One region of the Pseudomonas sp. nanlin1 genome, then DNA from elsewhere that is predicted to be linked to it. Evidence: predicted binding sites of a transcription regulator. Region 1 holds the regulator's gene; each other region holds the start of a gene.
What was found. The regulator FliA, encoded in region 1, starts transcription of late flagellar genes. The targets are predictions, from matches to a motif close to CTAAAGTTTNNNNNNNNNNNGCCGNTAA.
Positions count from the first base shown of each region.

Region 2: QCL65_RS10385 (methyl-accepting chemotaxis protein) is a predicted target of FliA. The motif match lies at 1,277-1,304, and genes of this name have one in related genera.
Region 3: motA (flagellar motor stator protein MotA) is a predicted target of FliA. The motif match lies at 1,972-1,999, and genes of this name have one in related genera.

Region 1 covers NZ_CP124218.1:1,924,255-1,927,493, reverse strand. Annotated here, with positions in the region: gene QCL65_RS09080 (chemotaxis protein CheA) at 1-70, opposite strand, end outside; gene QCL65_RS09075 (protein phosphatase CheZ) at 167-955, opposite strand; gene cheY (chemotaxis response regulator CheY) at 975-1,349, opposite strand; gene fliA (RNA polymerase sigma factor FliA) at 1,553-2,302, opposite strand; gene fleN (flagellar synthesis regulator FleN) at 2,296-3,129, opposite strand.
Region 2 covers NZ_CP124218.1:2,202,569-2,205,807, reverse strand. Annotated here, with positions in the region: gene QCL65_RS10395 (patatin-like phospholipase family protein) at 1-646, shown strand, start outside; gene QCL65_RS10390 (GNAT family N-acetyltransferase) at 684-1,250, shown strand; gene QCL65_RS10385 (methyl-accepting chemotaxis protein) at 1,357-3,153, shown strand.
Region 3 covers NZ_CP124218.1:5,063,073-5,066,311, forward strand. Annotated here, with positions in the region: gene motB (flagellar motor protein MotB) at 1-1,050, opposite strand, end outside; gene motA (flagellar motor stator protein MotA) at 1,054-1,905, opposite strand; gene QCL65_RS23455 (HDOD domain-containing protein) at 2,054-3,239, shown strand, end outside.

The DNA.
Region 1 (3,239 bases):
GTTGCTCAAGAATTTCGCCGGCCTCTACCAGGAAGTCCTGGAGGATTTCTTCGTCGGCGCCGAAGCTCATGTGGGTGCTCCCTGGGATTAGTTAACGGTCAACACAGTCTGGCGGTTCTGGCCGGAAAGCCCCTGAGCCACGTCAGCGGACTTTCCTGAAACCCTGTCAGAAACCCAGGCTGGATAGCAGATCGTCGACATCGTCCTGACCAGATACAACGTCTTCACGTTTATCGGCATGAATCTGCGGACCTTCACCCTTGGATGGATCTTTTTCTTTATCTTTTTCTGCAACGATCGCTTGGTGATCATGATCGATCCCCGCAAAGCGATCGACGTGGCTGGCCATGAGCACCAGCTTGAGCAGATTGCTTTCCACTTCAGTGACCAATTGCGTGACGCGCTTGATCACCTGGCCCGTAAGGTCTTGATAATCCTGCGCCAACAAAATGTCGTTGAGGTTGGCAGTCAGTTGGTGAGACTCAGTATCGCTGCGTTTGAGAAACTCGCTGATTTTAGGAGCCAGCAGGCGAAACTCGTTGGCGTCCATCTCGCGGCGCGTGAAGCGTTCCCAATCCAGGCTCAACGCTTTGGCATCGGTCGCAAGGGCCTCAGACACCGGCGTGCTCTGCTCCACCAGGTCCATGGTTCGGTTGGCTGCGTTCTCGGTGAGCCTGACCACGTACGACAGCCGCTCGGTGGCGTCAGTGATCTGCGACACCTCTTCGGCTTGAGGCATATGGGGGTCGATATGAAAGTTGACGATCGCGCTGTGCAACTCACGGGTCAGCTTACCGACTTCCTGATACAGGCCACGGTCGCGGGTCTGGTTGAGCTGATGAATAAGGTCTACTGCATCGCCGAAACGGCCTTTTTCAAGGCTGGACACGAGCTCAGTAGCGTGTCTTTTCAGGGTCGACTCGAAGTCGGCCAAAGATGAATCTTTATTGTCCATAGCGCCCCCGTGGCGGTCATCAGCTGTTGACGCGCTCGAAGATCTTGTCGATCTTCTCTTTGAGCACTTGGGCGGTGAAAGGCTTGACCACATAGCCGTTAACACCGGCCTGGGCCGCTTCGATGATCTGCTCACGCTTGGCTTCGGCGGTCACCATCAATACCGGCATGGTTTTCAGACGCTCGTCGGCACGGACCTGCTTGAGCAGTTCAATGCCGGTCATGCCAGGCATGTTCCAGTCGGTGACCAAAAAGTCGAAGTTACCGCTTTGCAACATTGGCAATGCAGTGATGCCGTCATCGGCTTCCGCCGTGTTGGTGAACCCCAGATCGCGCAAAAGGTTCTTGATGATCCGCCGCATCGTCGAGAAATCGTCAACGATGAGGATTTTCATGTTCTTGTCCAATTAGACCTCCAGCAGTCTTGAACGCACCCAGCCCCTGGGCACGCAATCAAATCGAATCCGTTTAACCAGTACAGCGACTGCCAAAGCAGGCTACTTCGTAGTGAGCCGGGCCAACACCCAGTGGTGTTTACCTGATCACCCCGGAGCGAGCCCGGTACAGATCCGCCCTCCCCCCAAACCCGCGTATTTCTCTACGATCTAGCCCGCCAGTCTTCCAACCGCCCGCGCAGACGCGCCGCGCATTGGCTGTGCAACTGGCTGACCCGTGACTCGCTGACACCCAGCACTTCACCGATTTCCTTGAGGTTCAGCTCCTGATCGTAGTACAGCGACAACACCAGCTTTTCCCGCTCGGGCAGGTTGGCAATGGCATCAGCCAGCGCCGCCTGGAAACGTTCGTCTTCCAGGTCCCGCGACGGCTCCAGCGATCCTGTAGCGCCATCCTCGTGCAGGCCTTCGTGTTCGCCGTCCTGCAACAGGTCGTCGAAACTGAATAGGCGGCTGCCCAGGGTGTCGTTCAAAATCGCGTAGTAATCATCCAGACTCAACTTGAGTTCGGCCGCAACTTCATGATCTTTAGCGTCACGGCCAGTTTTTGCTTCAATTGCCCGAATCGCGTCGCTGACCATTCGCGTGTTGCGGTGCACCGAACGCGGCGCCCAATCACCCTTGCGGACTTCATCGAGCATGGCGCCGCGGATACGGATACCTGCGTAGGTCTCGAAACTGGCGCCTTTGCTCGAGTCGTACTTGGTCGACACTTCTAGCAGGCCAATCATGCCGGCCTGGATCAAGTCCTCGACCTGCACGCTGGCGGGCAGACGTGCCAACAGGTGATAAGCAATACGCTTGACCAAGGGCGCGTAGCGCTCGATCAACTCGTATTGTTGCGATTCCCTAGAAGCCTTGCTGTACATACGGTATCCGCTAGCACTCATGATACTGGCCCCGCGCTGGTTTGCTGAACGAGCCGCTCGACGAAGAATTCGAGATGCCCCCTTGGGTTGGCAGGCAGTGGCCAAGTGTCGACTTTCTGCGCGATGGCCTTGAAGGCCAGGGCACATTTGGAGCGCGGAAACGCTTCATACACCGCGCGTTGTTTCTGTACCGCTTTGCGTACACATTCGTCGTAAGGCACCGCACCCACGTATTGCAGCGCGACATCGAGGAAACGGTCGGTCACCTTGGTCAGCTTGGCAAACAGGTTGCGCCCTTCCTGCGGGCTCTGCGCCATGTTGGCCAAGACCCGGAAACGGTTCATGCCGTAGTCCCGGTTGAGTAATTTGATCAGCGCGTAAGCATCGGTGATGGAGGTGGGCTCGTCGCACACCACCAGCAGCACTTCCTGCGCAGCGCGCACGAAGCTGACCACCGAGTCGCCAATACCGGCAGCGGTATCGATCACCAGTACGTCGAGGTTGTCACCGACGTCGCTGAAGGCCTGGATCAGCCCGGCATGCTGCGCCTGGGACAGATGCACCATGCTCTGGGTGCCTGAAGCCGCCGGGACGATGCGGATGCCACCTGGCCCCTGCAACATCACGTCGCGCAGCTCACAACGACCCTCTATGACGTCTGCCAACGTGCGCTTGGGCGTCAACCCCAAGAGCACATCGACGTTGGCCAGCCCCAGGTCGGCATCCAGCAACATGACCCTGCGGCCAAGCTCTGCCAGAGCCAGTGACAAGTTCACTGACACATTAGTCTTCCCGACGCCACCTTTGCCGCCGGTCACCGCGATCACCTGTACGGGATGCATGCTACCCATGTTCGTTCTTTACCTTGTCTAGACCGGGGCCACACGGAGGGCTGCACATTCGAACATCCGAATAAAGCGTGGCAGTCCATCGATGTAGGAAGATTGCAGTTTCTTGACGC
Region 2 (3,239 bases), 280 kb from region 1:
CATGCGCGCGTCGGCGGCGATCCCCAGTTTGTTCACCCCCGTGGTGCAAGGCAACCGTACGCTGGTCGATGGCGGCCTGCTCAACCCGCTGCCCATCGTACCGGTGGTCTCCAGCCACTGCGATTTGATCATTGCGGTCAACCTCAACTCGACCAACCAAAAGCATTACACCTTGCCCGTTATAGAGCGCCCAGCGGCGTTCAAAAGCCGTTTCGACAGTTTGATGACCTCCCTGGGCTCGCATCTGCCGTTTCGCCGCCGCCAGGCCGAACAGATCTTGCGCATCGAGCAAAACGTGCTTAAACCCGCGGCAGCCAGCGCCAACCCGTGGCTGGGTGATATCTCCCTGCCCATGGGCGAACAACCCGCCGCTGCGCCGCAAGCACCTGGCGCGCCCGCCTCGGCCACAGGTTCGATCATCGTCGACAACGTCGGCCCTGCCTCATTGCTGGACTTGATCAACCAGAGCTTCGAAGTCATGCAAACGTCGCTGGCGCAGTACAAGATCGCCGGCTACCCACCGGACATCCTCATCAATGTGCCCAAACGGGTATGCCGTTTCTTTGAGTTCTACAAAGCCCCGGAACTCATCGCCCTGGGCCGGCAGATTGCCAGCGACACCCTGGACCAATACGAACGCGAGTGACCCGCGCACCCCATCGACGCTTAGCCAAGAGCCCGCAATGATTCATATCCGCCCCATGACCGCCGCCGACTTCGACCGTTTCTGGCCCACTTTCCAGGCCGTGGTCAGTGCCGCCGAAACCTATGCCTACGAGCCCAGCACCACCCGCGAACAGGCACAGGCCCTATGGCTCGACTACCCGCTGCACACGCTGATCGCCGAGGACGAGCAAGGCACCCTGCTGGGCAGCTACTACCTCAAGGCCAACGCGGCCGGCCCCGGTGGGCACGTGTGCAACTGCGGCTATATGGTGAGCGCGGCCGCCCGTGGCCGGGGCGTGGCCCGGTTGATGTGCGAGCACTCGCAACAACTGGCGCGTGACCAGGGCTTTATGGCCATGCAGTTCAATTCGGTGGTCAGCAGCAATGAAGTGGCGGTAGCGCTGTGGCAAAAGCTAGGCTTCGAGGTGGTGGGCCGGTTGCCCAAAGCCTATCGTCACGGTCAATTGGGGCTGGTGGATTGCCTGGTGATGTACAAGTGGTTGCTGCCGCAACCCGCACAGCCGGGGCTAATTGGCCGGAAAAATATTGAATCGGTGGTCTCGCGCCCGAGGCGTAAAACTTAATCCGTCACATTGGGTTCATCAGCTGATTAAAGGTTTGCCACCGGCGGTCGATTTTTAAGGATCGAAGTTGAATTATTTCAAAATTTAACTGCCCAGGAGCAGCGGCATGCAGATGTGGAAGACGGTTTACGAGTCTATCGAGAAGCAATTTTTCGATAGCCTGACCAAAAAACTCTCCAGCCTGTTCCTGCTCGTACTGGTCAGTGCACTGCTCTACTGGGTGGCATTGAACCTGCGCGGCGAGATCCTCCAGCCCTTGCGCGGCGCAGCGCTGGACCCAGCCCTTTTGAGCCAGATCGAAAGCCGCCTCGACCTATTGAACAACTTTATCCTGGCCAGCACTCTGTTTACTTTGACGCTGGTCAGTTTTATGGTCTGGTACTTCCGGCACCTGATCGTGCGCCCGGTCAACAACATGACCCGCGCCCTGGAAGAAGTGGCCAATGGCGAAGGTGACTTGTCCAAAGACCTGCCCCTGCTCACCCACGACGAAATCCGCACCCTGGCCAACACCTGCAATCGCTTCTTGGGTAAGCAACGGGAAATCATCAGCAACGTTCAAGCCCTGACCGTGCATATTGCCGTCGAGTCGGCGCGGTCGCTGAAAAACATCAGCGACTCCAGCGACAGCACGACCCACCAGGCGCGCTTCGCCAAAGAGGTCATGGAACAAAGCAACACCGCCGTTGGGCGCATCGAAGAGGTCTCGCTGCAAACCCAGGGTATCTCCAGCACCACCGCGCAGAACCTCAGCATGGCCCGCAACTCTTACGGCGAACTGCTCGACGTGACCGGTAAGATCAGCGAGATATCCACCCGCCTCAGTGAGTTCGGGACCTTGGTGTCGGCGCTGAACCAGCGTTCATCCAGCATTAAGTCCATCGTCGGCTTGATCCAGCAGATCTCTTCGCAAACCAACCTGTTGGCCCTCAACGCGGCCATCGAAGCGGCCCGCGCCGGCGAGAGCGGCCGCGGTTTCGCTGTGGTCGCCGATGAGGTACGCACCTTGGCGCAGAACGTCAGCCGCGCCACTGACGATATTTCCAGCAACATCGATGCAATGTTGCTGGAAGTCAGCAAGACCCACCAACAAACCGCAGAGATCAGCGACAGCGCGCGCCAAACGCAAAACGTGGTGGAGCGCGCTTCCGGGCACTTCGAGAGCATGATTGGCGATTTCGAAGCCACCAGCGGCAAACTGGCTGACATCGCCGAGCATATACAGCAGTTCGCCGACAGCAATACCGGTATCAACGACCGTGTCACCCAGATCTACGCGGACAGCCAAGCCATCGATCAGCGCATGCAGCACTCGGCGACCGCCACCCGCGACCTCTCCGGCGTCGCCGAGCGGGTGCAAACCCTGCTCGGCCGTTTCGTCCTCGGCCACGGCGCGCTGGACGCGGCGATCACCCGTGCCAGCCAGTGCCGCGACCGCTTGCAGGAGCACCTGAACGCCTTGCACAAGGGTGGCTTGAACCTGTTCGACCAGACCTACCGGATGATCCCCAACACCGACCCCAAACAATACCTGACCGCCTACACCGAACGCTTCGCCCAGGTCTGCCAGCAAGAGATCGACATCCTCGCCAAGGGCACCCCGGGGGGCAAGGTGGCGTTTATCGTCGACACCAAAGGCTACTGCCCGGTAAACAACAGCTGGGTCTCGAAAACACCGACAGGCAACCGCGAAGTCGACCTGCCCGTGTGCCGCAATAAACGCATGTTCAGCGACCCCACCGGCCTGCGCGCCGCCAGCAATACCCAGCGTTTCCTGCTGCAAACCTACCTGCGCGACACCGGAGAAATCATGACCGAGATCGACGTGCCGTTCTTTATCGACGGCCGTCACTGGGGCAACTTGCGCCTGGGCTTTGATGCGTCATTGTTGTTGGTGGAGTGATGGAAAGCTGTCCGGGCTCCGAGAAACCCTCTGCTGGATTACCACTTGATACCCTCAGACTAACCGGCAATGGATGACTGACCGTC
Region 3 (3,239 bases), 2.2 Mb from region 1:
CTGCCCTTGCTTACCTGGCTCGTCCAACTTGAGCACGCCATCTTCAAAGATGTTCAGGCGCTGGCGCAGCTCACGGGGCTGGATTGGCGCGGTAGGGTCGACCGGCGTCGCCGAAGCTTCCGGCGGCTTGGCAGGCGCCGGCGCTGGCGTGGCAGGGGGCTGCGTGGCATCGGGCTGGGCGGCTTCGCCTTCGATGTCGCGCTGGGCCTTTTTGGTCAGTACCACGATGTCGATCCGGCGGTTGACCGGGTTCAACGGGTTCTTGCGGTCGAACAACGAAGACGACGCGTTACCCACCACCCGAGCGACCTGAGCATCCGGGTAGCCCCCGGCCGTCAGTGCACGGCGTGCCGCGTTGGCGCGGTTGGCCGACAACTCCCAGTTACCATAGTCGCCACTGCCGACATATGGCTTGGCATCGGTATGGCCGCTGATGCTGATCTTGTTGGGCACGGCTTTGATGGTGTCCGCCATGGCCAGCAGGATGTCTTCGAAATACGGCTTGAGCCGAGCACTGCCCAGGTCAAACATAGGGCGGTTTTCAGCGTCCATGATCTGGATGCGCAAACCGTCCTGGGTGATTTCGAACAGGATCTGGTCCTTGAATTTCTGCAGTTCCGGGTTCTGATCGACTTTGTTCTGCAACTCTTGCAGCAGCAATTCAAGGCGCTCGCGCTCGACTTCTTCGGCACGGCCCTGGATTTGCGCATCGGCGCCATCGGCACTGCCCTGGCTCTGGCTTTGTGGCTGGGGTTGCGCCGGTTCGTCTTTGATTTCCGGGTTGAGCGTTGCGTCAGGGGACAACTGCGGCGAACCGCCCAAGTCAATGACATAGGGCGTGCCGCTTTCGGAGAAGCCGATAGGGTCTTTGAAGTAGCCGGCAATCGCCAACTGCTGCTCGGGCGTGGCGTTGGACAACAGCCACAGCACCAAGAAGAACGCCATCATCGCGGTGGCGAAGTCGGCGAAGGCAATTTTCCAGGCGCCGCCGTGGTGCCCGCCACCGAAGCGTTTGACCCGCTTGATGATGATCGGCTGATTATTTTCCATGGCTTAGCGACCGCGAACCGCTTGTTCCAGCTCGGCGAAGCTAGGCCGGTGCGCCGGGTACAACACTTTACGGCCAAACTCTACGGCCAGCGAAGGGGCCATACCGGAAGCCGAAGCTACCAGGGCGGCCTTGATGGCTTCATAGGTGTTCACTTCTTCCTTGGCATCGTGGGCCAGGCACGTGGCCAATGGGCCGAAGAAACCATAAGCGGCCAAAATACCCAGGAACGTACCTACCAGCGCCGCGCCCACGTGGGCACCGATGGCGGCTTTGTCACCGCTACCCAGGGAGGCCATGGTGATCACGATACCGAGTACCGCCGCCACGATGCCGAAACCAGGCAGTGCATCGGAAACCCCGGTCACGGCATGGGAAGGGTGCTCGAGCTCTTCCTTCATGCTCAACAGCTCCATGTCGAACAGGCCTTCCAATTCATGGGGGGCCATGTTGCCGGACGACATGATGCGCAGGTAGTCGCAGATAAAGGCCGTCATGGCTTCGTCTTTGAGCACCGACGGGTACTTGGCGAAAATCGGGCTGGAGGCAGCATCTTCGATATCACCCTCGATCGCCATCATGCCTTCACGCCGGCTTTTGTTGAGGATCTCGTAGATGAGGCTCAGCACTTCCATATAGAACGCGTGGGTGAACCGCGAGCCAAACATCTTCAACGACTTCTTCAGGACCTTCATGGTCATGTAGCCGGGGTTGGCCTGCAAGAAGGCGCCCAGTGCCGCGCCACCGATGATCAACACCTCGAAAGGCTGGATCAACGCAGCGATTTGCCCGTGGGACAGCACGTATCCGCCGAGAACACTCGCGAATACGACGATGATGCCGATAATTTTAGCCATAGGTAGGAAACACTTACGCAGTCGTGGACAGGATCAGAGCGGAAGTTCTTAAAACTCTCCTTCTACTTATCGGCACTTCTGCGCCAGACTATAGCCACGATTGGTGAAAAGCCAGTTCGGCCCTCTCTGCAAGGCGAATGAAGCAACCATGACCCGCCCAACGCCACATACGCTCGAAGCCTGGCTGAAACTGCTCGACAGCGTCAGCTTACCGGTCCCCCGCCACAGCTATGAACAGGTGCAGGCGGCGTTGGCCGACAATCGCAGTTCACTGCGCGACATCGCTGAAGCCATGCAACAAAGCCCTGCTTTGGTGCTGAGCATGATGCGCGCCGCCAACCTGCATAACAGCGAGCGCAACCTCGCCGAACCGGCCGAGAGCCTGGAGATAGCCCTCAATCGCCTGGGCCTTAAACGGGCCGAGGAACTGCTCGCGCGCCTACCTGCCCTCGACCAGGCCGAGATCCCCCACGGGCTGCGCCAGTTGCAGATGATCAGCCAGCACGCCACGCAGCAGGCCAATGGCTTGTTCGGCAACCGCCTGGCCCGGCTCTGGCAGGAAATCCACTGGGGCAGCCTGCTGTTTCTGGCGCCGCTCTGGCCGCTGGCGATGACCCACCCGCAACTGCTCGAAGAATGGGAGCTGCGGGTAATCCATAAGGGTGAGTCGGCCCGCAGCGTCGAGCTGGAGCTGTTCGGCGTGCGCCTACTGCGCCTGTGCCTGACCATGGCCGAGCACTGGCACTTGCCGGCCTGGGTCCGCCATGGCTATCGGCTGCTGCTGAGCGAACGGCGGTTATTGGTGCGCGTGCTGCATATCGCCCGTGACGACCAGGACGCCCTGCGCCAGCAACAGCGCATGGATGAAGACCCCAGCCTGCGCCGCTTGCTCAACCAGCCGGCCAACACCGTACTGCTGGCCAACGGCCTGGCCCTGGCAGCCCAGCAGGCCTGGGACTGCCCGCACATGGCCCGCTGGCAATACCTCGCCGCGCTCTACCTGCAGGTGCCCATGGCCGAGCTGCAACAACAGGTGCACCAGCACGCGGTGCAGAGCGCCCAGCAACATGCCGACCCCGACCTGTTCCACCCCGCCGAAGCACTGATCTGGCCGTGGAGCGAACGGCGCGTGCACCGTGGCCTGCTGCCGGCGGCGCCGCCGTCAGCCGAAGCACTGGTGGAATGGCGCAAATTCTGCGCCGACCTGCTGGTCGAGCCCAGCCGCTTCCACAACCCCCTGCACTTGACCACCTATGCCCGCGACGCGTTGGTTGCCTGCGGCTTGCAACGGGTGATCATGCTCATGGCCGAGAACGACAGCAGCGCCCTGCGCA